4 regions of the Azospirillum sp. HJ39 genome follow, and region 3 is predicted to be linked to each of the others. Evidence: riboswitches for the same ligand, from Rfam matches in the RefSeq annotation. Region 3 holds a riboswitch; each other region holds the start of a gene.
The links. A riboswitch is a leader RNA that binds a small molecule or an ion and turns the genes downstream of it on or off. The one in region 3 is predicted to bind cobalamin.

Region 1 (7,243 bases), on a different replicon from region 3:
TCCTCCGCCAGCGTGCGCACCACCGGTTGCTCCGGATCGGCGCTGTCGAGGTGGTAGAGTGCCGGCTCGGCCTGCTCCAGCGCGGCGGCGGCGGCGAACCCGCCCTCGTACTGCATGAAGCCGTCGGTGGACAGCAGGTCGTGCTCGCGCTGGTCCTGGTGGTGGACCAGCGCATCGGCCCCACCCACCCGGCGGCGGAACAGGGCCGGCAGGGCCAAGCCCTCCAGCCCGGCGCCATAGGCGTGGCAGCCGCCCTCCAGATAGGCGGCACCGAAATCGGCCCGCGCGCTCCAGTCGCCCCGCGCGATCATGCCCGGCAGCGCGGTGCCGTAGATGCCGGGGGCAGCGCCGAAGATGCGGGCGGTGGCCCAGCGGCGGGCGTCCTCCGCAACGGTGCCGGCTTCGGCGAGCCGCGCTTCCTCGGTGCGGGCGGTCGCGGCGAGCGGGTTGACGTCGTCCGGCTCGTCCAGCCCGGCGACGGCGCGCACCGCCTGGTCGAACAGGGCGATCTGCTGCGGGAAGACGTCGCGGAACAGGCCGGAGATGCGCAGCGTCACGTCGACCCGCGGCCGGCCGAGCACGCCAGCCGGCATGATCTCGTAGCCGGTGACCCGGCCGGACCCGTTCTCCCAGATCGGGCGGACCCCCAGCAGGGCCAGCGCCTGCGCCAGCTCGTCGCCACCGGTGCGCATGGCGGGCGTGCCCCAGCAATCCACCACCAACCGCCGCGGCCAGTCGCCATGGTCCTGGAGGTAACGGGTGATCAGCGCGTCGGCCGTCTGCCAGCCGAGCGTCCAGGCGGTCGGCGTCGGCACCCCGCGCGGGTCGAGCGCATAGAGGTTGCGGCCGGTCGGCAGCGTGTCGGCCCGGCCGCGCGCCGGGGAACCGCCGGGGCCGGGGCGGACGAAACGGCCGTCCAGCCCGTCGAGCAGCGCCCGCATCTCCGCCTCGCCGCAGGCATCGACGGCGGTGGCGACGGCTGCCGGATCGGCGGTTCGGGCGACGGCAGCCGTCAGGCGGTCGCGGCGGTCGCCGTCGGGACTGAGGCCGAAGACATGCAGGCCGTCGCGGATCTGCATCTCCTTGATGTCGCAGAGATGGGCGTCCAGCCGCGACAGGATGGCGTCGGGATCGTCGTCCGGCCGGAGGTTGCAGTCGGCGGCGACGCCGGACTTCCAGGCGAGGTCGAGGATGGTTTCCCGCAGCATGCCGAGCCGCCGGGGGTCGAGCCCGGTCGCCTGCGAATATTCGTCGATGGCGGATTCCAGCCCGGCGAGGTCGCCATACAGGCCGGCTTCGACCGGCGGCGGGGTCAGGTGGCCGATCAGCACCGCGCCCAGGCGGCGGCGGGCCTGCACCCCCTCGCCGGGGTTGTTGACGATGAAGGGGTAGAGCACCGGCAGGGTGCCGCCGACGATCTCCGGCCAGCAATCGGCCGACAGCGCCACCGCCTTGCCCGGCAGCCATTCCAGGGTGCCGTGCGCGCCGATCTGTACCAGGGCGTGGATCCCCGCCACATGGCGGAGCCAGAGGTGGAAGGCGAGATAGCCGTGGCTGGGCGGCGTGTCGGGGTCGTGATGCTGGGCGGTGGTGAGAGGACCGTGGCCGCGGCTGGGCTGCACCGCCACCACAGCATTGCCGCAGGACAGGACGCGGAAGGCGAAGGCGCCGTTCCGCAAGGCCGGATCCGCGGACGGCTCGCCCCAGGTGGCCGCGATACGCGCACGGATGTCCTGGGAAGCGAGGCGCTCATACTCGGCCAGGGTCAGGGTCGGGATGGGCGGACCGGTCAGCGCCGCCATCAGGTCGGCGCCGGTGTCCGGACTTCCGGACAGCGCGTAGCCCTCGGCGGACAGGCGGCGCAGCATCGCGACGGTGCTCGCCGGGCTGTCCAACCCGACCGCATGGCCGATGCCGCCGCCGGGACCGGGATAGTCGGACAGCACCAGGGCCAGGCGCCGCTCCGCCCGCGGGGTGCGGGCCAGCCGGACCCAGCCGGTGGCGAGGTCGGCGGTGTAGGCGATCCGGTCGGGGATCGGGCGCAGGGCCGGGGCGGCGAATTGCAGGTCGGGATCGGGCTCCCCCGCCGCCTTGAAGGCGACGGCACGGGCGACGATGCGGCCGTCCATCTCCGGCAGCACCACGTTCATCGCCAGGTCGGACGGCCCCAGCCCGCGCGGCGAGGCACGCCAGCCGGCTTCCGGCGTCGTCGACAGGATGGCCTGCAGGACCGGCCTGCCGTTGGCCTCCAACGGCGAACCGTCCTCGCGCGACGCCGAGAATGCGGTGGTGTTGACGACGATGGCGGCATCCTGCGCGATCAGGCTGGCGCGCATCCAGGCGGCGCAATCCGGCTCCTTCAGGCTGGCGACGAACAGCGGGCGCGGGCCGAGGCCGCGTTCGGCCAGCGCATCGCACAGCGCATGGACCGGCGCCAGATCGCCGGCCAGCAGGTGGGAGCGGTAGAACACCACCGCGGCGACCGGGGCGTCGGCTGCAACGGTCCCGCTCCAGCCCTCATAGACGCCGAATCGGGGGACCGGGGCCGGGTCCTCATGGGGCAGGGGGGTGCCGGCCAGCGTGGCGGCGGCGGCCAGCAGATTGGCCATGTTGTCCGGCCCGCCCTCGGTGAAATAGCGCCACAGCCGGATGGCGGCCTCAGGTGCGACGGTGCCGTAGGCGGTGAGGTTGGGGTCGGGCTGCGCCTCCCCCGGCAGAACGGCCAGCGGGATGTTGCGCTCCCGGCAGAGGCTGGACAGCCGGTCGAGGCCGTAGCGCCAATAGCCGTTGCCGCCCAGCAGGCGCAGCACCACCAGTTTCGCCCTGGCAACGATGCTGTCGGCGTAGAGATCGACCGACAGCGGATGTCCCAGCCGGTTGAGGTTGGCGAGGCGAAGGCTGGGCAGGTGCCCGCGGCCGGCCCGCCATGCGGCGGCGAGCGCGGTCAGGTCGCTGTCGGAAAAGGACAGCATGACGAGGTCGGCCGGCGTCTGCCCCAGATCTTCGGCCTGGGGGCCGGCGTCGAGTTCGTCCTGGCGGGCGGCGAGCAGATGCATGGTTCGATGTCCAGGAGCGACGGTGCCCCCTCCCTCCCCCTCTTCGAGGGAGAGGGAGGATTTGCGATGCGGCGGAAGTCCCCTCTTCCGCAAAGCGGGGGAGGGTTAGGGAGGGGGCAAATGCCGCAACAGCTTAATTCTTACCCAGCCACCGCCGCCGTCACCGCCTCGCGGTCAAGCCCGGTTTCGCCGATGACCACCAGCCGGCTGCGGCGCTCCTCGCCGGCTTTCCACAGGCGGTCGTAATGGGTCTGCACGCGGGTGCCGACTCCCTGGACCAGCAGGCGCATCGGCTTGCCGGGCACGTCGATGAAGCCCTTCAGCCGCAGCACGCCATGCAGGGCGGCCACATCCTCCAAGGTCTTCACCAGGGCGGCGGGGTCGGGTTGGGACGGCAGTTCCACGACGAAGCTGGTGAAGTCGTCGTGGTCGTGGCCTTCCTCATCGTCATGATGGCTGGGGCGGTTGGCGAGGTCGTCCTCCACCGCGGCGCCGACTCCCAGCAGCACCAGCGGATCGACGGCGCCCTGCGCGGCGCGGACCAGCTTGGCGCCGCTGCCGACGGTGCGTCCGGCGGCGTGGCCGAGGGCTTCGCGGATCAGGTCCTCGACGCGGGCGAGGTCGGCGGCGTCGACCAGATCGGTCTTGTTGACGACGATCAGGTCGGCACAGAGCAGCTGGTCCTCGAACACCTCCTCGACCGGCGTCTCGTGGTCGACCGTGCCGGCGGCGTCGCGCTGGGCGGCCAGGGCCGCCGGATCGGGAGCGAAACGACCCTCGGCCGCTGCGGCGGCGTCGACCACGGCGATCACGCCGTCCACGGTGACCCGCGACTTGATCGCCGGCCAGTGGAAGGCCTGGACCAGCGGCTTGGGCAAGGCCAGGCCGCTCGTTTCGATCACGATATGCTCGGGCGGCTGCGGTCGGGCCAGCAGCTTCTCGATGGCCGGGACGAAATCGTCGGCGACGGTGCAGCACAGGCAGCCGTTCGCCAGCTCGATCACGTCGTCTTCGGTGCAGGTCGGGCTGCCGCAGGCACGCAGGATGTCGCCGTCGATGCCGACGTCGCCGAACTCGTTGATGATCAGGGCCAGCCGACGGCCTTCGGCCTTTTCCAGCAGGCCGCGGATCAGCGTGGTCTTGCCGGCGCCGAGGAAGCCGGTGATGACGGTCGCCGGCACTTTCCCGGCAACCGTTTTTGCAACTGCGGACATGGGTTCGGCTCCTTAACGCGTGCCGGTCTGCAACCGGGCGGCGGGGCTGGGTTCGGCGGCCCCGGCCAGCCCGCTCATCAGCCAGCCGCAGACGGAACCCAGGATCGCCCAGAACAGGGCGGCGGTGCCGAGCGAGGCGGCGACGAACCGGGCCGCCAGCTCCGGCGGGACGGCGCCTTCGGCGCTTTCCGGATGGGGGGCGCCGACCAGATGGGGCAGTGCCGCGATCAGCACGGCGCCGACAATCACGAACCGGTTGCGGGCGAAGGCGAGCGCCGCCATGCCGATGCCGGCCCCGACCGAGGCGGCGAACCACCAGAGCTGACGGGCTTCCAGCTCGGCCCCGGCCATGCCCGGCAATTCCGGAGCCAGGCCGAAGGACGGCGCCAGCGAGACGGCGAAGAAACCGCCGACACCCCAGACCAGCCCGCGGCGGGCATCGACGGGCCGGCCGGCCAGCAGCATGGCGCCGCCGAGCAGCAGCGCATAGGCCACGCCGGTCAACAGGTTGGCGACGATGGTCAGGCCGGTGCGCTGCATCGCCTCTTCCAGCGTGGTCGGCACGCCCTCGCCCACCTCACGCACGGGGCCGTGCTGGTGGGAGTCGGCGGCGCCGCCGGCAGGGGCGGGTGCAGTGACGGAGGCGACGGGCGGGGTCACCACCTCGTATTTCTCGGCCTCGAGGATCAGCGGGACGGTCGTCGCCTGCTGAACGACGGAAGCGGCCGTGCCGGAGAGCACGCCCGCGACCAAAGCGGCTGTGAACAGCCGCCGGATCAGATCCATGACCCTGGCTTAGTGGCAGGGGAACGCGAAGGAATGACGGGCGTCGTGCGCCGCGTCGTGGATCTGCTGCGGCTGGGCGAAGCCGACGCCATACAGCAGGAAGCTGCCGAGCAGGATCGCGGCGAAGGCGGCGACCGAGGTCCGGGCGGCGCTGCGGGTCGCGGAACCGGCGGTGGCGTGTAGCGGATGGGTGGTCATCAGGCTGATCCTTGCTCTCCCGCCACACCCGGCGGGGTTGGGAAAATCCATCGGTCCGCCGGCAGGTTTCCTGGCTCACGGGTCACAGCGTCGCGGCCCGCCTTCCCGACCCTGCGGTCAGTGGCATGATGGACCGGACGCTCGCCGCACACAGTTGCGGGGGCAGCCGCGGCCTGGGGCCTTCCCGGAAGGCCCGTACCGCATTCCCTATTATCCCCGCCGTCCATAGGGGCGATCGGGGCACCGTCGGACGATCACCATCGCAGTGCGCACACAGTTTGGCAAGTTCGCAATCACGTCGCGGCCGCACGGACGATCTTGTACACAAACCTTTTGACTGCTGTCATGTTTGCTGGACAGAGTGTCCGGAATTCCGACACTTTTCAGTGCTACGGTTGGAGTGGAGGAGGCAGCGGACAGGAGCAAAGCGCCGGAGACACAAAGGTCCATGCGCCCGACCGAAGGGATATCCGCTGTGGCACGAATAGTGCGTACAACAATCGGTGAAACGTCCCACCGCATGGCGGCCGAGCCGGGAACTTCCGGCCCCCGGACCCCCGGGAACCCAAAGCAAGGACGAAGGGAGGAGAATTCGCGACCGATGAACGCCGCACCGAACGACGACATCATCCTGGAAGCGCGCAACCTGACGAAGGAGTTCAAGGGCTTCGTCGCGGTCAAGGAGGTGAACCTGCAGGTGAAGCGGGGCACCATCCATGCGCTGATCGGCCCGAACGGCGCCGGCAAGAGCACGGTGTTCAACCTGCTCACCAAGTTCCTGACGCCCACCCGCGGCCAGATCCTCTACAAGGGCCGCGACATCACCAGGACCAAGCCGGCCGACATCGCGCTGATGGGCTTGGTGCGGTCCTTCCAGATCTCGGCCGTCTTCCCGCATCTCAGCGTGCTGGAGAATGTCCGCGTCGCCCTCCAGCGCCCGCTCGGCACCAGCTTCCATTTCTGGAAGTCGGAGTCGTCGCTCTACGACCTGCACGATCGCGCGCTGGAGCTGATCGAGGCGGTCAACCTCTCCCCCTGGGCCGGGCACACCGCCGCCGAGCTGCCCTACGGCCGCAAGCGCGCGCTCGAGATCGCCACCACCCTGGCGCTCGACCCGGAGGTGATGCTGCTCGACGAGCCGCTGGCCGGCATGGGCCATGAGGACATCGAGGGCACCGCCGCCCTGATCAAGCGCGTCGCCGCCGACCGCACCGTGTTGATGGTCGAGCACAACCTCTCGGTCGTCGCCCACCTGTCCGACACCATCACCGTGCTCCGCCGCGGCGAGATCCTCGCCGAGGGGCCCTACGAGGTGGTGTCGAAGAACCCGCAGGTGATGGAAGCGTACATGGGCACTGGGGGGACCGGACATGCCTGACGGGATGCAGACGAAAACCGCCCAAGTGGGAACGGCGATGCTTGAGATTTCCGACCTGCACGGCTTCTACGGCGAGAGCCATGTGCTGCACGGCGTCAGCCTGGAGGTGCGCCACGGCGAGGTGGTGACGCTCCTTGGCCGCAACGGCGCCGGCAAGACCTCGACCATGCGCGCCGTGATGGGCATCATGGGCAAGCGCACCGGCTCGATCCGCTTCCAGGGCCAGGAGCTGATCGGCATGGCCCAGCACAGGATCCCGCGGCTCGGCATCGGCTATGTGCCGGAGGAGCGCGGCATCTTCTCGAGCCTCAGCGTCGACGAGAACCTGACGCTGCCGCCGGTGGTGAAGGAGGGCGGCATGACCGTCGCCCAGATTTACGAGCTGTTCCCCAACCTGAAGGGCCGCGGTTCGACCCAGGGCACGCGGCTGTCGGGCGGCGAGCAGCAGATGCTGGCGATCGCCCGCATCCTGCGCACCGGTGCCAACCTGATTCTGCTGGACGAGCCGACCGAAGGGCTGGCGCCCGTCATCATCGAGCAGATCGGCGTGGCGGTGCGGGCGCTCAAGGCGCGCGGCTTCACCATCGTGCTGGTCGAGCAGAATTTCCGCT
Region 2 (7,243 bases), on a different replicon from region 3:
CGGACAAAAGGGGAGCGTTCGGCCGGCGAAGCCGGCACGTCGCGCAGGAACGGCGGTCATCTCAGAGCGGCAGGGGCGTCGGTGGGCCGCGCGGCCAGGCGCTGCCGGCGGGCCGGCCCGCCGGCAGGGTGGCCGGGGCGGCCGGTGTTTCGCAACGGACGGCGCCGGCACCCGGAACAGGAAGCTCCACGGGTGCCGGCATGTGGGTGGCGCCATGCAGGATCGGCAGGCAGAACAGGCAGAAGGCACCCGCGTGGTCGCCGTCATGCCGGTTGCCGGAGCGCCCCTCGTCGGTTGGCTCGGTCGCGGCGACGGGTTCACCGGTCCGGCGGTCGATGATGACGAGGCCGGCGGCGGTACAGATGACGATGCGATCGTCGAGCAGGCCTTCCGCGAACAGCGGGGTCCGGGCGGCGGGCGGCGGCAGCAGGGCTGCGGTCAGCGCCTGCCCGGTCAGCAGGGCCAGACAGCACAGCACGCCGATGCGAAGGCGCAGGAAGTCCAGAAGGGCGGTCAAGACCGTCCCCGACTGCATCCAGGCCGATAATCCGGCCGGCCTCCGCCCATGCCGTGCGTATGGCCGGCGCGCGCGTCGGCGGCGCCCGGCAGGCTTGGGGGCAGGCACAGGAACGGGGCGGATGCGCGAGGCATGGCGGACGGGGGAGGATGGAACGGGAGAAATGCGAGCGGGAAAGAAGCGGCCACGCCATCCTTTCCGTTTGTATTGAATCCGCGATCAGGCGGATCCCCGGCACGGAGGAGGCTTGGTTTGCTCGGACGGGCCGCAGGCGACCGCGGGAGAGATGCCGGGGTTTTCGATCCGTCGGGCACGGACTCCGGCCATGCGCACAATCGTGGCGTTACGGGCCACGCGGCGGAGAGGCGTCGGTCAGGGTGCGGACGGGAAAGGAATGGAACGCCGGCTCAGCCGGCGGCCGGCGGTGCGCGCGCCTGGAGGCTGGACAGGAACCAGCCGGCCGCGACGACGTCGCCGGGCAGGGTGCGGGAATCGGCAAGCACCATGGCTTGGACGGGGGCGGCCAGCGGCAGCTGGGGCGGAAGCCCGGCGCCGGCCATGATCGGGCAGAGCGGGCAATGCCCCTTCGCGGCACCCGTGGAGCCGGAGCCGCCGTCATCCAGGACCGGCTGCCCGTCGGCATCGACGGTGATCGTCCTGATGCCGTCGACGGAGCAGATGGAGATCGTTTCCAATCCGCCGGGACCGCCATCCAATGCCATGGCCGGCATCGTCACGCTCCACACCATCATCTGGACGACAAACGCCAGCACTCCGGCCAGAAGGCCGGCGCTGCGGATGCGGTCGGTGAAGGTGCGAGGAAGGGTCACGGTCCCGGTCGCTCGTCGGTTGTACCGCCGGAAGGAGGAGGCGGCCAAATCATGGTGCGGAACTCATGGCATGGAACCGGAGCCCCGGCAAGACATTACTCCGCCCATGGACATCGCGCGGCGCCGTCCGGCCGGGAACCCGTCCCTGGCAGGCCGGCGGGCGTGATCCGGTCAGGCGCCCTGATGGAGGCGCGCGTTGAACAGCGGGCCCTGGCTGTAGCGGTGCAGCACCTTGGCGACGGCCAGAACGGCGAGGTCGGCCAGCGGCTCGATGATGATGACGCTCATATAGGCGGCGCCGAAGCTGGCGACTTCCGCGACATTCTCGGCGGTGAAGCCGTGGCCGTAGAAGGCCCAGAACGCCACCCAGGCGACGATGCCGCCCTGGTAAGCGGTGGAGAGGGCAAGCGCCTGCGAGTATTTCAGCTCCACATAGGGGGTCGATGCCGGAACGATCCGCTTCGCCAGAAGGCCGATGCCCCACAGCGGAACCAGCAGGGTCGTGACGTTCATCCCGTATTGCGGCAGGTCGAAGGGGGCGAAGAGCACGCCCTGGATCAGCAGGCCGGCGGCGAGGCCGATGGCCGTCGCCCCGGCGCCGAACAGCAGCAGCAGGGTCGATCCGAGGATGAGATGCACCTCCGACACGCCGACCGGGTGATGCGGCAGGATCTCGAAGAAGGAGAAGACGAGGGCGGTGGCGATCAGGCTGCGCAGAGCCAGCGGTACGACACCGCCGTCGTCGCGGATGCCGTCGCGCGCCATCTTCCCGGCAAGGGCGAAGGCGCCGGCCGCCGTTGCGTAACTGAGGACGATCTTGGCGCCGTCGACGACGCCGGGTTCGATGTGCATGCTGTATGCCCTTTCCTGATCAGCCATGGTCGAAAAGGGGCGCCGTCGCGGGCTGGTGCCGGCATCGCATTCCCCCATCGCAGTACCGCTACCCAGGGCATGGGGCCGGACGGACGGCTTGCGGGGGTGCGGGCGGCCGGGAACTCCGGGAACCCATCGCATCGGCAAGCTGTCGCCGGGGCACCCCGCCCGAGGACGTTCGATCGGTCAGGCAGGTCTCCTGGCTTGCGGGTCCAGGCTGCTTCGTCGGGCCTTCCCGGCGCTGCCCGCGGCGAAGCGGGCAAACGCGCCAGTGGCGCTGAAAGGACGAAGCGGCTCGCCGCTCACAGTTGCGGGGGCAGCGCCGGTCTTGCCTCCTTCCCCGGTCGGGGGGGGCGGCGCACCGGCTTCCCTCTTAGCCTTGCACGTCCGGGGATGCCCGCGGACGTGCAAGGAACCATAACCATCCCCACGGTAAGGTCAGGATGCGTCCGCCGTCAATAGGCTCCCCCGTGGCTGGCCGGATGGCGGGGGCGTGTCTTCCGGCCCCGTCCGGATCGGTGCCGGAACGGATCATCGGTAGAAGAATGAACTCGTCTTGCGCGGGCGGCCCGGGCTATGGTGCGGCGACGCCGTGCATCCGCGACAGTTTCGGGACACGGCAGGGCGGGTGGTCGGCGGATTGGTCGGCGGAGTGGAATGATCCTGGATCGGAACGGAAGGCGACGGGCGTGGCGGATCGGCGGTTTGGCCGGTGCGGTCGCGCTGCTGTTGCAGATCGTTTCCTGGGCCTGGATGCCCGCCGCGATCCAGGCAGCCAATGCCGACGATACCAACCGGATCGTGATCTGCGCGCCGGACGGCTTCAAGACGGTGCTGCTCGACGATCGCGGAATGCCGGTCGATCCGGATGCCGCGGACAGCGGCGCGCCCGGAAACGCCATGTCCGGCGGTTCCTGCCCGTTGTGCCCCCTGATCGGCGGCTTGGCCATGCCGCCGCTCGCCGTGTTCGCGATGGCCGTCGATTTCGAACGGCATGGTCCGGAGCAGTTGCCCGGCAGCCGCATCGCTGCCGGCTGGTTCCTGTCCACCCTCCAGGCGCGCGCACCGCCAGTCACCGGTTGATCGCCCCGCGGCGCAAGCGGGCTTCATGCCTGCCGCCGCCCTGCCATGATCGATCGACCGGAGTCTCCGCATGCCCGATCTCCTCTTCGGGGAGGCGGCCGGCACGACCGCGTTCGCCCCCGTCGTCCAGCCTCTTCCCGGGGCGAAGACGGATGAACCGCTGTTCGATGCCGTCGCCACCCCGAACGACAGCGGCACCCGTTACGGCCGCGTCCTGTTCGCCGGTGTCCTCGCCGCCTATTTCGCCATCACCCTGTACGCCTGGCTGCAGCTCGGCGCCTGGCCGATGGCCGCTTATTCCCTGATCGTCCTCGCCTTTGCCGTCTGGTCCATGTACGCCGACGCCCGGCGCCGGCGGCAAGCCGAGCGCATCCGCATCTGGCCGGACCGCACCCTTCTGGAGCGCATCGACGGCTCCGGGCGACAATCGGCCAGCGAATGGCAGACCGCTTGGCTGCGGCTGGCGGTCGTTCCCGGCGGGGCCGGCGGTCCTGAACTGCGCCTGACCAGCCATGGCCGGTCGGAAACCGTCGGCGCCTTCCTGACCGGGTCCGAGCGGCTCGATCTGGCGAAGGCGCTGGCCCGTCACATCGGCCGCGCGACCGCAGCGCGCTGAGCCGCAAGGTCATCTCCCTCTGCGTCATTTCCCTCCGCGCCATCTCCGGCGCGCCCCGCTTTCAAAGACCCGGCCCGCACCGGCACCGCATGGCGAAGCCGGCGGCGGCCCGGCATGATCCAGGAAAGACCCGATGTCCAACCAACCTCTGGGAACCATGACCCGCCCGGCCTTGCTGGCCGCGCTGATGGCAAGCGCGGCGTCGGTGGCGTTCGCCCAGGATGCCGCTCCTCCCACCCTGCTGCCGCCGGTCACCGTGACCGGCAACGCCGGCTCGTCGCTCACCGTGCCGGCGACGGACGAGGCGGAGCAGCGGATCCGGCGCACGCCGGGCGGCGTCGAACTCGTGCCCGACACGGCTTTCAAGAACGGCGCCGCGAACACGATCAGGGACGTGCTCGGCTGGGTGCCGGGCGTCGTGACGCAGCCCAAGTCGAACGTCGACAACCGGGTGTCGATCCGCGGCTCCGGCCTGACGCGCAACTACGGCAATCGCGGCGTCAACCTCTACATGGACGGCATCCCAATCAACACCTCCGACGGCCTGTTCGACGTCTTCGAGATCGATCCCAGCGCCTACCGCTATGTCGAGGTCTACAAGGGGGCCAACTCGCTGCGCTACGGCGGCAATGCGCTGGGCGGCGCGGTCAATTTCGTCACGCCGACCGGCCGCGACGCCTCCCGCTTCGACGGGCGCTTCGATGTGGGGAGCTTCGGATATGTGAGGGGGCAGGCGAGCACGGGGGGAGCGTCCGGAGCGTTCGACTATTTCGCCAACATGTCCATGCAGCGCGAGGACGGCTATCGCGACCACAGCGACGGCCATATCGGGCGTGGCAGCGTCAACATGGGCTATCGCATCTCTCCGGACGCCGAAACGCGATTCTATGTGAACGCCAATTCCTGGCGCCAGCGCCTGCCCGGCGAACTGACCAAGAGCGCTGCGCTCGACACGCCGAAATCGGCGGATTCCGAGTTCGTGCGCCAGGACCAGCAGCGCAACATCGATTCTATCCGGATCGCCAACAAGACCACGCTGCGCTTCGACGGCACCGAGGTCGAGTTCGGCGTCTTCAACCACCGCCGCCATGTCGACCACCCGATCTACCGCTATATCGACTACACCGTGAACGATTACGGCGGCTTCGTCGGCGCCACCGACGACCGGACCATTGCCGGCTTCCGCAACCGGCTCTCCGTCGGGGCGAACGTGCTCAACGGCACGCTGGACTACGAGGAGTTCGCCAATGTCGGCAATGCCGTGAAGGGCGCGCTGGCCTTCTCGACGCGGGACAGGTCCGAAAACTACTCGGCCCATGCGGAGAACGCCTTCCACATCCTGCCGGACGTCGCCCTGATCGCCGGTGTCCAGTACCTGCACGCGGTCCGCGACCGGACCGACCGCTTCCTCGGCGATGGCGACCAGTCCGGCCGCCGGACCTACGACCTGTGGAGCCCCAAGGTCGGGGCGATGTGGGACGTCGACCCGAACTGGCAGCTGTTCGCCAACGTTTCGCGCAGCGCGGAGGTGCCGACCTTCGACTCGAACAGCTTCGCGTCTCCGGCGTCTTCCAACGTCAAGGCCCAGACCGCGACCACCTACGAGATCGGCACGCGGGGCCGCCGGACCGACGTCACCTGGGATCTCGCGCTCTACCGGTCGCAGATCCGCAACGAACTGCAATGCGTCACCACCTCGCCCTACAGCACCTGCACCGTGCGGAATGCCGACAAGACCGTGCATCAGGGCGTCGAACTGGGCCTCGGGCTGGCCGTCCTCAAGGATCTCGCCGCGCGCGAGGACCGCACCTGGCTGAACCTCACCTATACCTACAACGACTTCTTCTTCGATGGAGCGTCCTATCACGGCAACAGCCTGCCCGGTGTCCCGCCGCATTCCATCCGCGCCGAGCTGCTCTACAAGCACCCCAGCGGCTTCCATGCCGGGCCGAGCGTCGACTGGATGCCGAAATCCTTCTATGCCGACAATGCCAACACCATTGCGGTCGATCCGTACGAGTTGCTGAACCTCAAGGTCGGCTTCGACCAGGGGGCCGGCTGGTCGGGCTATCTCGAGGGGCGGAACCTGCTGGACAAGCGCTACATCTCATCCACCATCACCGCCGAAACCGCGACGGCCGCATCGGCCCTGTTCAATCCGGGCTATGGCCGCGCCGTCTATGCCGGCCTGCGGCTGGTCTGGTAGGCAGGGCGGCTGCGAAGGCGGAGAGGTTTCCCCGGGAACGGGGCCTGTCCGCCTCCTCAATGCCCCCTCAATGCCCCCTCAATGCCCCCTCAATGCCCCTTCAATGAAGGATCTGGTGCAGGAAGGAGCGCGTCCGTTCGTGGCGGGGGGCATCGAAGAACGCGTCGGGAGCGGCGCATTCGACGATCCGGCCGCCGTCCATGAAGACCACGCGGTCGGCCACCCGGCGGGCGAAGCCCATCTCATGGGTCACCACGATCATGGTCATCCCGTCCTCGGCCAGGGACACCATGGTCTCCAGCACCTCCTTCACCATCTCCGGATCGAGCGCCGAGGTCGGCTCGTCGAACAGCATCACCCGCGGCTCCATGCACAGGGCGCGGGCGATGGCCACCCGCTGCTGCTGCCCGCCGGAGAGCTGGCCCGGGAATTTCGCCGCCTGCTCGGCGATGCGGACGCGCCGCAGCAGCTGCATCGCCCGGTCTTCGGCGTCCCGCCGCGATGTCCCGCGCGCCAGCATCTGCGGCAGGGCGCAGTTGTCGAGAATCGACAGATGGGGAAACAGGTTGAAGTGTTGGAACACCATGCCGACCTCGCGGCGGACGGCGTCGATGTTGCGCACGCTGTCGGTCAGCTCCACCCCATTGACGGCGATGCGGCCGGCCTGGTGCTCCTCGAGGCGGTTGATGCAGCGGATCAGCGTCGATTTGCCCGACCCCGACGGGCCGCAGACGACGATGCGCTCGCCCGCCGCCACCGTCAGGCTGACCTGATCGAGGACCTGGAAGGTGCCGTACCATTTGTCGACCGCTTCGATCAGGATGGCGGGGCTTGCGGCGGCGGTTGCGGGTGCGGTCATCAGCGGTTGTCCTTTTCCTGGACGCGGCCTTCCAGCCAGCGGGCGTAGAGCGAGATGGCGAAGCAGATGAGGAAATAGACGGCCCCCACGAACAGGTAGCCTTCCGCATAGGGAGCCGGCCAGACCGGGTCGGAGGCGGCGGTGCGCCCGGCGCTCAGCATGTCGAACACGCCGACGATCAGCACCAGGCTGGTGTTCTTGACCATGACGATGGCGGTGTTGGTCAGCGGCGGGATGACCTTCTGGATCGCCTGGGGCA
Region 3 (7,243 bases):
CGTGGCAAAGTTTACGGATAAAGTCAACTTGACAGCGCAGAGAAACCCACACAAAGGTTCCTCTGCGGCTGCCGAAGTTTACGATATCAGGATAGGTCCTGCTACTGGCAGGCGAGGCATTCCTCGTAGTCGGTGCGCGGCACCTGCAGGTCTGCCTTGTCCGCCGCACGCTCCTTGCCGGCGAAGGCGGCGCGCTGCACCGACTTGGAGCGGCAGTAGTAGAGGCTCTTCAACCCCTTTTCCCAGGCGGTCCAGTGCAGCATGTGCAGGTCCCACTTGTCGATGTCGCCCGGCAGGTAGAGGTTGATCGACTGGCTCTGGCAGATGAAGGGCGTGCGGTCGGCGGCGAACTCGACGATCCAGCGCTGGTCGATCTCGAAGGCGGTGCGGAAGACCGCCTTCTCGTCGTCATCGAGGATGTCGAGATGCTGGACCGAGCCCTCATGCTCGATGATCGACTGCCAGATCTCCGGCCGGTCGGCGCCCTTGGCGGCCAGCAGCCGTTCCAGATGGGGGTTGCGCACCGGCATCGAGCCGGACAGCGTCTTGTGGGTGTAGATGTTGGCCGGGATCGGCTCGATGCAGGCGCTGGCCCCGCCGCAGATGATGCTGATCGAGGCGGTCGGCGCGATCGCCAGCTTGTGGCTGAAGCGCACCATCATGTTGCGCTCGGCGGCGTCGGGGCAGGGGCCGCGCTCGTGGGCCAGCAGCACCGAGGCGGCGTCGGCGTCGCGGCGCAGCTTGCGGAAGAAGCGCAGGTTCCACGCCTTGGCCACTGCGCTTTCGAACGGCACGCCCCGCGCCTGGAGGAAGGAGTGGAAGCCCATCACCCCCAAGCCCACCGAGCGTTCGCGCATCGCCGAGTAGACGGCGTTCTCCATCCCCTCCGGCGCCTCTCCGATGAAGCGGGTCAGCACATTGTCGAGGAAGCGCAGGACGTCCTCGACCAGCCCCTCCTCGCGGTTCCACCCGTCCCAGGTCTCCAGGTTCATCGAGGCGAGGCAGCACACCGCCGTGCGGTCGTTGCCCAGATGGTCCCTGCCGGTCGGCAGCGTGATCTCGCTGCACAGGTTTGAGGTGGAGACGCGCAGGCCGAGGTCGCGCTGGTGCTTGGGGAGCGCCCGGTTCACCGTGTCGCCGAACAGCAGGTACGGCTCGCCGGTCTGCATGCGGGCCTCCAGGATCTTCTGCCAGACCTGGCGCGCGTTGGCATGCTTCAGGACGGCGCCGCTCTTGGGGCTGATCAGGGGGAAGGGCTTGTCGTCGCGCACCGCCTCCATGAAGGCGTCGGTGATGACGACGGCATGGTGCAGGTTCAGGCTCTTGCGGTTGAAGTCGCCCGAGGATTTGCGGATCTCCAGGAACTCCTCGATCTCCGGATGGTGGATGTCGAGATAGACGGCGGCCGAGCCGCGCCGCAGCGAGCCCTGGCTGATGGCGAGCGTCAGGCTGTCCATCACCCGGATGAAGGGGATGATGCCCGACGTGCTGCCGTTGCCCTTCACGGCTTCGCCGATGGACCGCACGCCGCCCCAATAGGTGCCGATGCCGCCGCCGTTGGACGCCAGCCGGACGTTCTCGTTCCAGACATCGACGATGCCGTCGAGCGAATCCGGGACCGCGTTGAGGAAGCAGGAGATCGGCAGCCCGCGCGTGGTGCCGCCGTTGCTGAGGATCGGCGTCGCCGGCATGAACCACAGGCGGGAGATGGCGTCGTAGAGCCGCTGGGCGTGCGCAGCGTCGTCGGCATAGGCGGCGGCGACGCGGGCGAACAGATCCTGGTAGCTCTCGCCCGGCAGCAGGTAGCGGTCGTCCAGCGTCGCCTTGCCGAAGTCGGTCAGCAGGGCGTCGCGGCTGCGGTCGATGCGGATGACGGAGGGATCGGGCGGCGTCCAGCTCTGCACCGGCGCGCGGCTGACGCCGTGCCGGTCGTCCAGGCGATCCGGTGCCCTGCGGGGGAGCGTCAGCAGGTTCCCGTGACGGTCGAAACCGCTGGCGAGCTGCTGGGCGAGCTCAGGGGCATACTCCTGGGCAAAGTCTGGGGCGTGGGCCGGCATCCGTGATCCCTTGTTCCTGTGCGGCGGGACGGCACGACGGCACGGCATGCAGGCATCGGGCGAAAGCGCCACGGGCGAACACGCGCACCACCGGGTCACCCCGCCCGTGGACGTTCATCTGGTTACGGCAGGTCTCCTGGCTCGCGGGTCGTCGCGGCTTCGTCCGGCCTTCCCGGCGCGGCCCCTGAACATCAGGTTGGCACCAGTGACCCTGAAACGACGAAACCGCTCTCCGCTCACAGTTGCGGGGGCAGCGCCGGCCTGACCGCGCTTGCGCGGCGGCACCGGCTTCCCTCTTAGCCCCGTATCTTGTCGGACACGAGGACCGTAACGCTAGATACGGTAGAGCCTGGCCGTGCGGGCGTCAAGCTGGAAGTCCTTGCCGCCCGTCGCGCCCCAACCCGGTGCAGCACGCCGCCTTCGTCGCCGCCACCTGCAAATTTCCGGCACTGCCGACGCCAAGTGGCGTGCACCCCGGGATCAGGTCGCACGGCAACTCACACACGCTTTTCCTGTCTGCCGCTGAACCGATCCGGGGCGCAGTCCCCCGGGCCAGCGACTGCGGGGCTTGTCCGGCGGTCGGGCAATTTGCAATATACGCAGACCGATTTCGTAGATAACCGCTGAGTTTGTCACGTTTTGCGAAGCGGTTTCAGCGGATCGGCGAATTTTGCAAATAAGGTGCTGGGCATGGCCAAGGCGTTCATGGGGGTGCGGCTGCAGCGGCTGCGCGAGGAGAGGGGGCTGACCCAGACGGCACTGGCCCGCATCCTGGAGATCTCGCCGAGCTACCTGAACCAGCTCGAACGCAACCAGCGGCCGCTGACGGTGCCGCTGCTGCTGCGGATCAACGCCTCCTTCGGCATCGACGTGCAGCTCTTCTCGGAGGACGAGGAGGCGCGGATGGTCGCCGACCTGCGGGAAGCCCTGTCGGAAGCCGGAACCGGCGAGGCCATTGCGATCGCGGAGATCAAGGCGCTCGCCACCAACATGCCGGCGGTCGGCCGGGCGCTGGTGGCGCTGCACCGGCGCGGGCGCGGGCTGGCGGAACGGCTGGACGCCCTGGCGGCAGGGGCGATCCCGGCCGGGCCGGGCAGCGCCCTGCCGGCGATGCCCTACGAGGAGGTGCGCGACTTCTTCTATCGCCACCACAATCACATCGCCGCGCTGGACGAGGCGGCCGAACGGCTGTTCGCTGGGGCCGGGCTGGAGATCGGGGCGGTGGACCGCGGGCTGGAGCGGCTGCTGGCGGATCGCCACGGCATCCGTACGCTGGTGACCGACGACGCGGGCATGCCGGGGGGAGCGCTTCGCCATTTCGATGCCGCCGACCGGATATTGCGGGTCGCCCGGTCGCTGGACCCCGGCCGCCGCGCCTTCCAGATGGCGACGCAGCTCGCCTTCCATCGGGAGGCGGAGCTTCTGCACCGGCTGGTCGAGGAGGGACGGTTCTCCGGTCCGCAGGCACGTGCGCTCGCCCGCATCGGGCTGGCCAACTATTATGCCGGGGCGGTGGTCATGCCATACGAGGCCTTCCTGGAGGTGGCGGAGGCCGTGGCCTACGACATCGACCTGCTGGGCCAGCGCTTCGGCACCGGCTTCGAGACGGTGTGCCATCGGCTGAGCACGCTCCAGCGGCCGGGGGCTCCCGGCGTGCCCTTCTTCTTCGTCCGGGTCGACCGGGCCGGCAACATGTCGAAGCGCCAGTCCGCCACCAGCTTCCACTTCTCGCGCGTCGGCGGAAGCTGTCCGCTGTGGAACGTCTACGAAGCCTTCTCGGCGCCCGGCCGTGTGCTGACGCAGCTGGCGCGCATGCCGGACGGGCGGGCCTATCTGTGGATCGCCCGCAAGGTGGTTCACGGCCGCAGCGGCTTCGGCGCCCCGTCGAAGAGCTTTGCCATCGGGCTCGGCTGCGACATCCGGCACGCCGGACGGCTGGTCTACTCCCGCGGGCTGGCGCTCGGCGATCCGGACGCCGCCACGCCGATCGGCGCCGGCTGCAAGGTCTGCGAACGCCCGGCCTGTCCGCAGCGTGCCTTCCCGCCGGTCGGACGCACCCTGGCGGTCGACGAAAGCCTCAGCCGGTTCGAGCCGTATCCGGTATCCGCCTCCCCGGCCTGATCGGGGAACCCCGGCCCGGCATTGGTCGGGGCAAGGGAGCAGGCCGGCGCGGGGGCAATCTTCGCAGATTTCGCCGATTTGCAGGATCGGCCCGGCAAAGCTTCGCCTTTTCAGCCCTTTTCCGAACAGGGGCAGGTTCCGATGATGCGGGCATCCAACAGGCAGATCTCGCACAGGGAACACCCGATGACCACGACCGCGCCCGAGACCACGGCACCACTCCCCTTCAAGCCCAAGAAATCGGTGGCGCTGTCGGGCGTCACCGCCGGCAACACCGCCCTCTGCACCGTCGGCAAATCGGGCAACGACCTGCATTACCGGGGCTACGACATCCTCGACATCGCCGAGCGCTGCGAGTTCGAGGAGGTGGCCCATCTGCTGGTGCATGGCAAGCTGCCGACCTTCGCCGAGTTGAAGGCCTACAAGGCCAAGCTGAAATCCCTGCGCGGCCTGCCGACCAACGTGAAACAGGCGCTGGAATCCCTGCCGGCCTCCGCCCACCCGATGGACGTGATGCGCACCGGGGTGTCGGCGCTGGGCTGCGCGCTGCCGGAAAAGGACGACCACAACATCCCCGGCGCCCGCGACATCGCCGACCGGCTGATGGCCTCGCTCGGGTCCATGCTGCTCTACTGGTATCACTGGTCCACCAACGGCCGGCGGATCGAGGTCGAGACCGACGACGAGTCCATCGGCGCCCATTTCCTGCACCTGCTGCACGGGCGCAAAGCCTCGGCGCTGTGGGAGCGGGCGATGCACAGCTCGCTGATCCTCTATGCCGAGCACGAGTTCAACGCCTCGACCTTCGCCGGCCGGGTCATCGCCGGCACCGGCTCCGACCTGTATTCGGCGGTCACCGGCGCCATCGGCGCCCTGCGCGGCCCCAAGCATGGCGGCGCCAACGAGGTCGCCTTCGAGATCCAGAAGCGCTACGACAGCCCGGACGCGGCGGAGGCCGACATCCGCCGCCGGGTCGGGAACAAGGAGGTGGTGATCGGCTTCGGCCACCCGGTCTACACCGTCTCCGACCCGCGCAACGAGGTGATCAAGGGCATCGCCCACAAGCTGTCGGTGGACGCCGGATCGACCCGGATGTTCGACATCGCCGCCCGGCTGGAGGCGGTGATGTGGGAGGTCAAGCGGATGTTCCCCAACCTCGACTGGTTCAGCGCCGTCAGCTACCACATGATGGGCGTGCCGACGGCCATGTTCACGCCGCTCTTCGTCATCGCCCGCACCTCGGGCTGGGCCGCCCACATCATCGAGCAGCGCATCGACAACAAGATCATCCGCCCGAGCGCCAACTATGTCGGCCCGGACGACCGCGTCTTCGTCGCCATCGATCAACGCCAGTAAGGCGGACGCGTCATGAACTCGCCCGCCATGAACAGCTCATACCGCAAGCGGCTGCCCGGCACGGAGGTCGAGTATTTCGACGCGCCGGCCGCCGTCGACGCCATCCGTCCCGGCGCCTGGGCCGGGCTGCCCTACGTGTCGCGCGTGCTGGCCGAACAGCTGGTCCGCCGCTGCGATCCGGCGCTGCTGGACGAGGCCCTGCGGCAGCTCGTCGAGCGCCGGCGCGACCTCGACTTCCCGTGGTATCCCGCCCGCGTCGTCTGCCATGACATCCTCGGCCAGACCGCGCTGGTCGATCTCGCCGGCCTGCGCGACGCCATCGCCGGGAGGGGCGGCGACCCGGCCAAGGTCAACCCGGTGGTGCCGACCCAACTGATCGTCGATCACTCGCTGGCCGTCGAGCATGGCGGCTTCGACCCCCAGGCCTTTGCGAAGAACCGTGCCATCGAGGACCGCCGCAACGAGGACCGCTTCCATTTCATCGACTGGAGCCGGCGCGCCTTCGGGAACGTCGAGGTGATCCCGGCCGGCAACGGCATCATGCACCAGATCAATCTGGAACGGATGTCGCCGGTGATTCAGCTCCGTGACGGTGTCGCCTTCCCCGACACCTGCGTCGGCACCGACAGCCATACCCCGCATGTCGATGCGCTGGGCGTCATCGCCATCGGCGTCGGCGGGCTGGAGGCCGAAACGGTGATGCTCGGCCGCGCCTCGATGATGCGGCTGCCGGACATCGTCGGCGTCCGCCTGACCGGCCGGCACCAGCCCGGCATCACCGCCACCGACATCGTGCTGGCGCTCACCGAGTTCCTGCGCAAGGAGCGCGTGGTCGGCGCCTGGCTCGAGTTCTTCGGCGATGGCGCCGCCGGCCTGTCCATCGGCGACCGGGCGACCATCTCCAACATGTGCCCGGAATACGGCGCCACCGCCGCGATGTTCGCCATCGACCGGCAGACCATCGACTATCTGCGGCTGACCGGCCGCGCGCCGGAACAGGTGGCGCTGGTCGAGACCTACGCCAAGACGCTGGGCCTGTGGGCCGACGCGCTGGAAAGCGCCGGGTACGAGCGGGTGCTGGAGTTCGACCTGTCCGGCGTCGTGCGCACCATGGCCGGCCCGTCCAACCCGCACCGCCGCCTGCCCACATCGGCGCTGAGGGAGCGCGGCATCGCCGTCGATCTCGACAAGGCGCTGGAAGAGGAGAAGGCCGGCCTGCTGCCGGATGGCGCGGTGATCATCGCCGCCATCACCAGCTGCACCAACACCTCGAACCCGCGCAACGTCGTCGCTGCCGGGCTGCTGGCAAGGAAGGCCAATGCGCTGGGGCTGGTGCGCAAGCCCTGGGTCAAGACCTCCTTCGCGCCAGGATCCAAGGTCGCAAGGCTGTATCTGGAGGAGGCCGGGCTGCTGGGGGAGCTGGAGGCGCTCGGCTTCGGCATCGTCGCCTATGCCTGCACCACCTGCAACGGCATGTCGGGCGCGCTCGACCCGGCGATCCAGCGGGAGATCGTCGGGCGCGACCTCTACGCCACCGCGGTCCTGTCCGGCAACCGCAACTTCGACGGGCGCATCCACCCCTATGCCAAGCAGGCGTTCCTCGCCTCGCCGCCGCTGGTCGTCGCCTACGCCATCGCCGGCACGATGCGTTTCGACATCGAGCGCGACGCGCTGGGCGTGGACCGGGACGGCGCCCCGATCAGGCTGAA
Region 4 (7,243 bases), on a different replicon from region 3:
CACCGGGGCGGGTGTGACCGGCGGCTCGGCGTCGGCGGCAAATGCAGTCGCCGGACCGAAGGAGGCCGCCGCGAGAAGCAGGGTTGCCAGCGAGGACGGCCGGCGGGCGGGGCCGGAGCGGAGATGGACAGGACGCAAGGAAAATCCCCCCAGAGGATGGTTTGCAAAAAGGCATGGAAAGGCGTGCCGCGAAGGCGGGGCTTCGCGGAAGGCGGGTGGTGTTCGGGTCGGGTCGGGGGCGCCGGCCGGTCAGGCGGACGGCGCGGGAGAGGAGCGCGGCGGCGTTACCCCATCGGGTCGTCCTCCGCCGGCTCGGCCGGGAGATTGCGGTGCAGGATGTCGGCGGCGTGCGGCGCGTCGGCCAGCAGATGGCCGCCGACGAGGCGGTCGATCCGCTCGGGCGTCAGGTCGCCGTACCAGACCGCATCGGGCTGGACGACCAGCAGCGGGCCGCGGTTGCACGGGTAGAGGCAGCTGGTCCGCGCGCACATCGCCCGGCGCGGGCCGGCGTTCAGCGCGCGGTGCCCCTTCATCGCCGCGCGCAGATGCTGGTACAGCGCATCGGCGCCGCGATGCAGGCAGCGGGCGCCGACGCAGACGAAGATCTGCCGGCCATGCTCGGGGATCGCCGACCAGCCGGGCTTGCCGAGGCTGGGCTCGGTCGCGCGCACGTCCGTTGCGGCGGCGGGGTCGCTTGCGATGCGGTCGAGGGCGGCGGGCAGGTCCAGCGCGCTTTCCACCGGCGGGGCCAGCCGGACGGTCATCCGGCTGCCCTGCGCTATCCAATGGCTGAGCGCCCCCGGCAGCCAAGCCGACAGGCTGGGATCGGCCGGGACCATGCTGGGGATCACCAGCGCTTCGGTCGCGCCGGCCCGCTCCAGCCCGGCCAGGACGGCGGGCAGGGCCGGGCCGGACAGGTCGGCATGGGCGGTCGCCACCGTCACCGTCTCGCCGCGCGCGGCATGGAGGGCGGTCAGCGCCGCCGCCAGGGCCTTGAGGGTCTGCCCATGGTCGAAGGACGCGCGGCCATAGAGGACGATGGCCCGCGCCGGAGTCGGCAGGGTCGGGGGCATGGTGCCGTGTTCCATCATGTCATCTCCCCTACACCGCGGACTTGCGGCGCATGAGCCAGAGGAAGAAGGCGCCGCCGACGAGGGCGGTGACGACGCCGACCGGGATCTCGCGCGGGGCGAAGGAGGCGCGGGCGACGACGTCGACCCACAGCAGCAGCAGCGCGCCGCCCAGCGCCGCCACCGGCAGCAGCGCCCGCAGCGAACCGCCGACCAGCATCCGCGCGATGTGCGGCACCACCAGCCCGACGAAGCCGATGCCGCCGCAGGCCGACACCAGCGCCCCGGTCATCAGCGCGGTGACGGCGAACAGCTCCAGCCGCAGGCGCCCCGGATCGGTGCCGAGCGAGCGGGCGGCATCGTCGCCCAGCGCCAGCGTGTTGACGGTGTCGGCGCGCAGCCACAGCCAGACCAGCCCGGCAACGGTCAGGGCGGCCGGGATCGGCAGGACGCTCCACCGCGCGGTGCCGAAGCCGCCCATCATCCAGAACAGCGCCGCGTCGGCCCCGCGGTCCATGGCGGCGACGATCAGCGCGTTGGTGACGGCATGCAGGATGAAGGCGACCGCGACCCCGGTCAGCACCAGCCGCTCGCTGGTCACCATGCCGTCGCGCCCGCGCGCCGCCGCGAAGACGGCCAGCATGGCGGCGAGCGCGCCGAGGAAGGCGGCGGCCGGCAAGCCGACCGATCCGGCAACCGATCCGGCCATGGCGCCGGCATAGAGCAGGACCGTCACCGCCCCGACCGAGGCGCCGGCCGACACGCCGAACAGGTAGGGGTCGGCCAGCGGGTTGCGCGTCACCACCTGGAGCACGGCACCCACCGCCGCCAGCCCGGCCCCGGCCAGCGCGCCCAGCAGCACGCGCGGCAGCCGCAGTTCCCAGACGATGTTGCGCTCGGCCCGGCTGGCGTCGGGGAGCGGGGCGAGCGCCGGCCAAAGCTCGTGCGCGATCACCGCCCAGACCTTCGGCATCGGGATGGGCGCGGCGCCGAAGCCGACGGCGGCGACCAGGGACGGCACGAGGAGGACGGCCAGCAGCAGGGGCAGGCGGGAGCGGCTCATCGCTGGAACAGCTCCGGGTGCAGGGTGCGGGCCATCCGTTCCAGCGCATCGACGTTGCGGGTGGAGGGCGTCTGCTCGGCATAGGTCAGGACGATGAAGCGGCGCTCGCGCACCGCCTCGACGTCGGCCAGCTGCGGCGCGGCCAGCAGGTTGCGGATCGTCGCCTCGGCCGGGATGCGGTGGTCGCTGACGATTATCCATTGCGGATTCCGCCGCACCATCTCCTCCCAGCTGACCCGGACATAGCTGTTGGGGATGTCGTCGAAGATGTTGCGGCCGCCGGCCAGCTCCATCAGCAGGCTGGTCATGCCCTCGCGCCCGACCGACAGCGGCGCGCCCTCGGTGTGGCAATCGTCGCAATACATCACACGCGGACGGTCGGCGGCGGTGCCGGTGCGCTCGGTCACCGCGGCGACGCGGCGGCGGAAATCGGCGACCATCGCTTCGGCGCGGTCGGAAATGCCGAAGATTTTGCCCAGGGCCAGCAGGTCGGCATAGAGCGTGTCCATGCCGATCGGCTCGCGCGGGCCGATGCGGATGCAGCTTTCCCGCAGGGTATAGGTGGCGACCCCCATCTCGGCCAGCCGCGCCGGGGTGAGGCCGCGCGCCTCGTTGAAGCCGTAGCTCCAGCCGGCGAACAGGAAGTCGGGGTCGACGGACAGCACCGCCTCCAGCGTCGGGGCGCGGTCGGGCAGACGCGGCAGGGCGGCGACGATGCCTGGCGGGGCGACCAGCCGGTGCTCGGCCCCGGCGATGCCGGAAACGGCGACCAGACGGTCGGCGAGGCCGAGATCCAGCATGGTCTGCGTCATGTTGGTGTCGTGGACCATCGGCCGCTTGGGCGGACCGGTGAAACGGGTGGTCTCGAAGCAGTTGGCGACCTCGACCGGGTAGCTCTGGGCGTGCGCGCCGCAGGCGGCCGTTCCCAGGAGAAGGGCCAGCGGCAGGCCGCGGAGGACAGGCGGGATCATGGGCGGTCCGTCAGGTGGCCGGCAGGGGGGAGAGGTCGATGCGCAGCCGGCCGTTGCCGGGATGGCGGTCCACCGTGGCGGCGACCCGGTAGACCGCGGCCAGCCGTTCGGGCGTCAGCGCCGCGTCCGGCGCGGCGTCGGACAGCAGGCGGCCGTCCTTCATCAGCAGGATGCGGTCGCACCAGCGCGCCGCCAGGTCGATGTCGTGCAGCGTCGCCACCACGGTGATGCCGAGGCCGCGCAGCAGGTCGAGCAGGGCGAAGCGGTGGTGGATGTCCAGGTGGTTGGTCGGCTCGTCGAGCAGCAGGATGCGCGGGCGCTGGGCCAGGGCGCGGGCGACCATCGTCCGCTGGCGCTCGCCGCCCGACAGCCGTTCGACCGGGCGGTCGGCCAGCGCGGTCAGCTCCAGCCGGGCCAGCGCGTCCTCGACGATGGCGGGATCCTCCGGCCCCGGACCGGCGAAGGCGGAGCGGCGATGGGCCAAGCGGCCCATGCCGACCACGTCGCGCACGGTGAAGCCGAGCGCGGCGGTGGAGTCCTGCGCCTGCAGCGCCAGCCGGCGGGCCAGTTCCACCGGGCGCAGGGCGCGCGGATCCTCGCCCTCGATGCGGATTCTGCCGGCCGAGGGGGCCTGCAACCCGGCGAGGCAGCGCAGCAGCGTGGTCTTGCCCGAGCCGTTGGGGCCGAGGATGCCGAGGAGGATGCCGGGCGGAACGGAGAAGCCGACCTGATGCAGCACGGCCCGGCCGTCCAGATTGCCGCCCAGCCGGCAGTCCAGCCCCTCCACCGCGATGGCGGCGGGCGGCGATGGGGTCTGGGATGGTCCGGTCGGGAAAGGCGCTGGCGTCATCCGTGCTTCCTGCCGTTGCGGGGCAGGGGAACCGGGCGGACGACTTGCGGGGCAGGCGCGGGCGTGTCCTGGACGGACTCCGGCCACACGCATGGCAAGCGTTCCACCGGGACACCCCGCCCGAGGACGTTTCGTTGTGGTGCTGGCAGGTCTCCTGGCTTGCGGGTCGCCGCCGGTCCGTCCAGCCTTCCCAGCACCCCGGAGGGCGCCAGTGGCGTAAAATGACGGAACGGCTCACCGCTCACAGTTGCGGGGGCAGCCCCGGTCTCACCGCAAGACGCGGCTCACCGGGTTCCCTCTTAGCTTCCGGCGGAGGCCGCCGGAAGAACCAGTACCGCCGCATTCATGGTCGACCCCGCCGCCGCGGTCAAGGTCCGTTCGCGTGGGGGCCGGGAAATCGCCTGTGAGTCCCTCTCCCGCCCCGGGAGAGGGAAGGGGCCCAAGCGCAGCTTGGGAAGGGTGAGGGGTTAGGCACGAAGCCATGCGGCTCGGGACTCTTGGCCCACCCCTCACCCTCCCCACTTCGTGGGTCCCCTCCCTCTCCCGGGGCGGGAGAGGGCAACCGTCGCCAAAGAGATACACGCGAAAGTAGAGTTTCATCCTGATGGCTGTCCCGTCATGCGTCGCGGTCCGGTATGTAATGTTATAACGTAACATATCGGGCGAACGGGCGGTCCGCAAGGAAAGATCGGCCGGGCTTTCCACATCCCTTTCCACATCGGCTTCATCGGCTATTAACGTGTTTTTGCTGAATTCGTAGGGTGCGGTCCGCCCATGGATGTGATGGCGTCGGCGCTGGCGTGGGAATGGCGATGGGCGATTCGGACGATCTTTTCGACATGTACCGCAAGGACCAGGGCAAGGCGGCCCTGAGCGGTCCCACCCTGGCGACCGCCCTTGCCGACACGGTGAAGCGCAGCTTCGCCCAGATCGACGAGCTGTGCGCGGAGGTGACGCGGGCGCTGGCGCAGGCGCGCTATACCACCCGGCTGGCGCAGACGGTGACAGACCGCTCCAGCTATGTGCGGCTCGACCGTCAGTCCGAGAGCTTCCGCGACTATCTGCGCGGCTGGAGCCAGCAGCGGGCGGAGAAGGGCACCGGCGGCATGCATTGGGAGGCCCAGATCCTCGTCACCGACCATCGGCGGACGACCAAGGAGATCGGGCTGGGCATCGCCTTCGAATGGCCGGGCGCAGGCGAGGAGGGCAACCTCGCCTTCGTCGAATTCTGGCCGACCGGCAGCGGGGTGGCGCTGCCGTCGGACGCGCGCGGCTTCCAGCGCGCGCTGGTCGCCAGCATCATCAAGCTGGAGCAGGCGGGCGAACTGTCCAGCGTGAAGGGCCGGGGCTAAAGCGAGGCGTTCAGGCCGGAGGCCGACAGCTCCACCGGCCGGCGGGCCTGGCCGTCGCGGGCATAGGTGCCGTCGCTCGACGCCTTCTCCAGCGCGGCGAGCAGGTTGCGGTTGATGGTCAGCACCGCCTTGCGCAGGGCGACGAGGCCGGAGGCGTTGACCGACACCGCCCGGTCGAGCCGGTCGATGCGCTCCAGCGTCATCGCGCGCAGGTCGTCGGGCAGGCGGATGCCCTCGTCGCGCGCCCGCAGCACGGAGGATTCCAGCTGCTCGGCCATCGCCGCCTTGCGGTGGGCGAAGACCTCCAGCCGGTCGAGCATGCCGGCGGCGATGCAGGCCGACTCCTCCTCCAGCACCGCCGACAGCGCCTCGACCGCGTCGAGGAAGTCGCGGACCAGCAGCGCGGTGGCGCCGTCATAGCCGGGTTCCGGTGCGGCCGGACCCTCGGCCGGTGCGGTTCCGGCGATGCGGTCGGGAACGAACTCGTGGATCAGGTCCTTGAGGGTGACGCTCATGATGTGCGCTCCGTTTGGGCGGCGCCTTGGGCTGCCCCTTGGGCGGCGTAGAGGCGGGCGATCTCGTCATGCGTCATCCGGCCGATGCCAAGCCCGCCGGACTCGGCGATGGCCTTGCCGTATTCCTGCAGCATCATGCTGCGCCACGGCTTTTCCGCCGGGCCGCCGCCGCCGAACAGCGGGCTTTCGCGCATGCCCGCGAACATGCTCTCCATCAGCTGGCCGACGATCATCGCCTCGAACTCCTTGGCGACCTTCTCGGCGGCAACCTTTTCGGCGGCGGCCGGATCGGGCAGCGCGGATGTCTGTTTGGATGCCGCCTGCGGCGTGGAACGGAGGGTGGGGGCTGCGAGGTCCATCGTCGGCTCCGGGCTTCTTGCGGTCAGATGATTTCCAGGTCGGCATGCAGGGCGCCGGCGGCCTTGATGGCCTGGAGGATCGCCACCATGTCGCGCGGCCCCACCCCCAGCGCGTTCAGCCCGTTGACCAGCTGCTGCAGGCTGACATTGCCGCCGACGGTGACGAACTGGCGGCCGTTGCCCTCCTGCACCTGGACGTCGGTGCGCGGCACCACGACGGTCGAGCCGTTGCTGAAGGGCTGCGGCTGCGACACCTGCGGCGCCTCGACCACGCGGACGGTCAGGTTGCCCTGGGTGATGGCGACGCGGCTGACCCGCACGTCGTCGCCGATGACGATGGTGCCGCTGCGCTCGTCCACCACCACGCGGGCGACGCCGTCGGGCCGCACCGCCAGCTGCTCGATCTCGCCGATCAGGCGGGAGACGTTGCCGACATAGCCGCCGGCGATCCGCACGTCGACCGTGGTCAGATCCACCACCCGCGCGTTGCCGGCGCCGAGCCGGCCGTTCACCGCGTCGGCGATGCGGATCGCCGTGGTGAAGTCGGGGTTGCGCAGCGCCATCCGCACCGCGCCGATGTCGTTGAGGGCGAATTTCAGCTCGCGTTCCACCGTGGCGCCGTTGGCGATGCGGGCGGTGGTCGGCACCCCCTTGGTCACCGTCGCCGCGGCACCGCCGGCGGAAAAGCCGCTGACCGACAGCGGCCCCTGGGCGACCGCATAGGCCTCGCCGTCGGCGCCCAGCAGCGGCGTGACCACCAGCGTGCCGCCGAGCAGGCTGGTGGCGTCGCCCAGCGCCGAGACGGTGACGTCGACGGTGGTGCCCTGGCGCGGGAAGGGTGGCAGGCTGGCGGTGACCATCACCGCCGCGGCGTTGCGGGTGCGCAGCGTCTCGCCGCGGGTGTTGATGCCCAGCCGCTCCATCATCCCCTTCAGGCTCTGTTCGGTGAAGGGGGTGTTGATCAGCCGGTCGCCGGTGCCGTTCAGCCCGACCACCAGACCGTAGCCGACCAGCTGGTTGCGGCGCACCCCGTCGAAGGTGACGAGATCCTTCACCCGCGTCT

Region 1: another riboswitch for cobalamin. It lies ahead of ABMY26_RS34935 (CbtB domain-containing protein); the one in region 3 lies ahead of ABMY26_RS18695 (ribonucleoside-diphosphate reductase subunit alpha).
Region 2: another riboswitch for cobalamin. It lies ahead of ABMY26_RS03950 (energy-coupling factor ABC transporter permease); the one in region 3 lies ahead of ABMY26_RS18695 (ribonucleoside-diphosphate reductase subunit alpha).
Region 4: another riboswitch for cobalamin. It lies ahead of ABMY26_RS12000 (ABC transporter ATP-binding protein); the one in region 3 lies ahead of ABMY26_RS18695 (ribonucleoside-diphosphate reductase subunit alpha).

The regions. Positions count from the first base shown of each region.
Region 1 covers NZ_CP167913.1:757,004-764,246, forward strand. Annotated here, with positions in the region: gene cobN (cobaltochelatase subunit CobN) at 1-3,056, opposite strand, end outside; gene cobW (cobalamin biosynthesis protein CobW) at 3,197-4,270, opposite strand; gene ABMY26_RS34930 (CbtA family protein) at 4,283-5,056, opposite strand; gene ABMY26_RS34935 (CbtB domain-containing protein) at 5,066-5,254, opposite strand; cobalamin riboswitch at 5,297-5,517, opposite strand; gene ABMY26_RS34940 (ABC transporter ATP-binding protein) at 5,856-6,632, shown strand; gene ABMY26_RS34945 (ABC transporter ATP-binding protein) at 6,670-7,243, shown strand, end outside.
Region 2 covers NZ_CP167905.1:738,405-745,647, reverse strand. Annotated here, with positions in the region: gene ABMY26_RS03960 (DUF2946 family protein) at 62-517, opposite strand; gene ABMY26_RS03955 (DUF2946 family protein) at 925-1,347, opposite strand; gene ABMY26_RS03950 (energy-coupling factor ABC transporter permease) at 1,519-2,199, opposite strand; cobalamin riboswitch at 2,392-2,655, opposite strand; gene ABMY26_RS03945 (DUF2946 family protein) at 2,878-3,303, shown strand; gene ABMY26_RS03940 (DUF2244 domain-containing protein) at 3,374-3,919, shown strand; gene ABMY26_RS03935 (TonB-dependent receptor family protein) at 4,053-6,125, shown strand; gene ABMY26_RS03930 (amino acid ABC transporter ATP-binding protein) at 6,226-6,984, opposite strand; gene ABMY26_RS03925 (amino acid ABC transporter permease) at 6,984-7,243, opposite strand, start outside.
Region 3 covers NZ_CP167911.1:1,138,501-1,145,743, forward strand. Annotated here, with positions in the region: gene ABMY26_RS18695 (ribonucleoside-diphosphate reductase subunit alpha) at 102-2,057, opposite strand; cobalamin riboswitch at 2,166-2,402, opposite strand; gene ABMY26_RS18700 (short-chain fatty acyl-CoA regulator family protein) at 2,748-4,178, shown strand; gene prpC (2-methylcitrate synthase) at 4,365-5,534, shown strand; gene acnD (Fe/S-dependent 2-methylisocitrate dehydratase AcnD) at 5,547-7,243, shown strand, end outside.
Region 4 covers NZ_CP167910.1:304,657-311,899, forward strand. Annotated here, with positions in the region: gene ABMY26_RS11980 (TonB-dependent receptor) at 1-138, opposite strand, end outside; gene ABMY26_RS11985 (ferredoxin) at 285-1,091, opposite strand; gene ABMY26_RS11990 (FecCD family ABC transporter permease) at 1,102-2,133, opposite strand; gene ABMY26_RS11995 (ABC transporter substrate-binding protein) at 2,130-3,104, opposite strand; gene ABMY26_RS12000 (ABC transporter ATP-binding protein) at 3,115-3,954, opposite strand; cobalamin riboswitch at 4,081-4,302, opposite strand; gene ABMY26_RS12005 (hypothetical protein) at 4,767-5,306, shown strand; gene ABMY26_RS12010 (flagellar protein FlgN) at 5,303-5,821, opposite strand; gene ABMY26_RS12015 (rod-binding protein) at 5,818-6,180, opposite strand; gene ABMY26_RS12020 (flagellar basal body P-ring protein FlgI) at 6,204-7,243, opposite strand, start outside.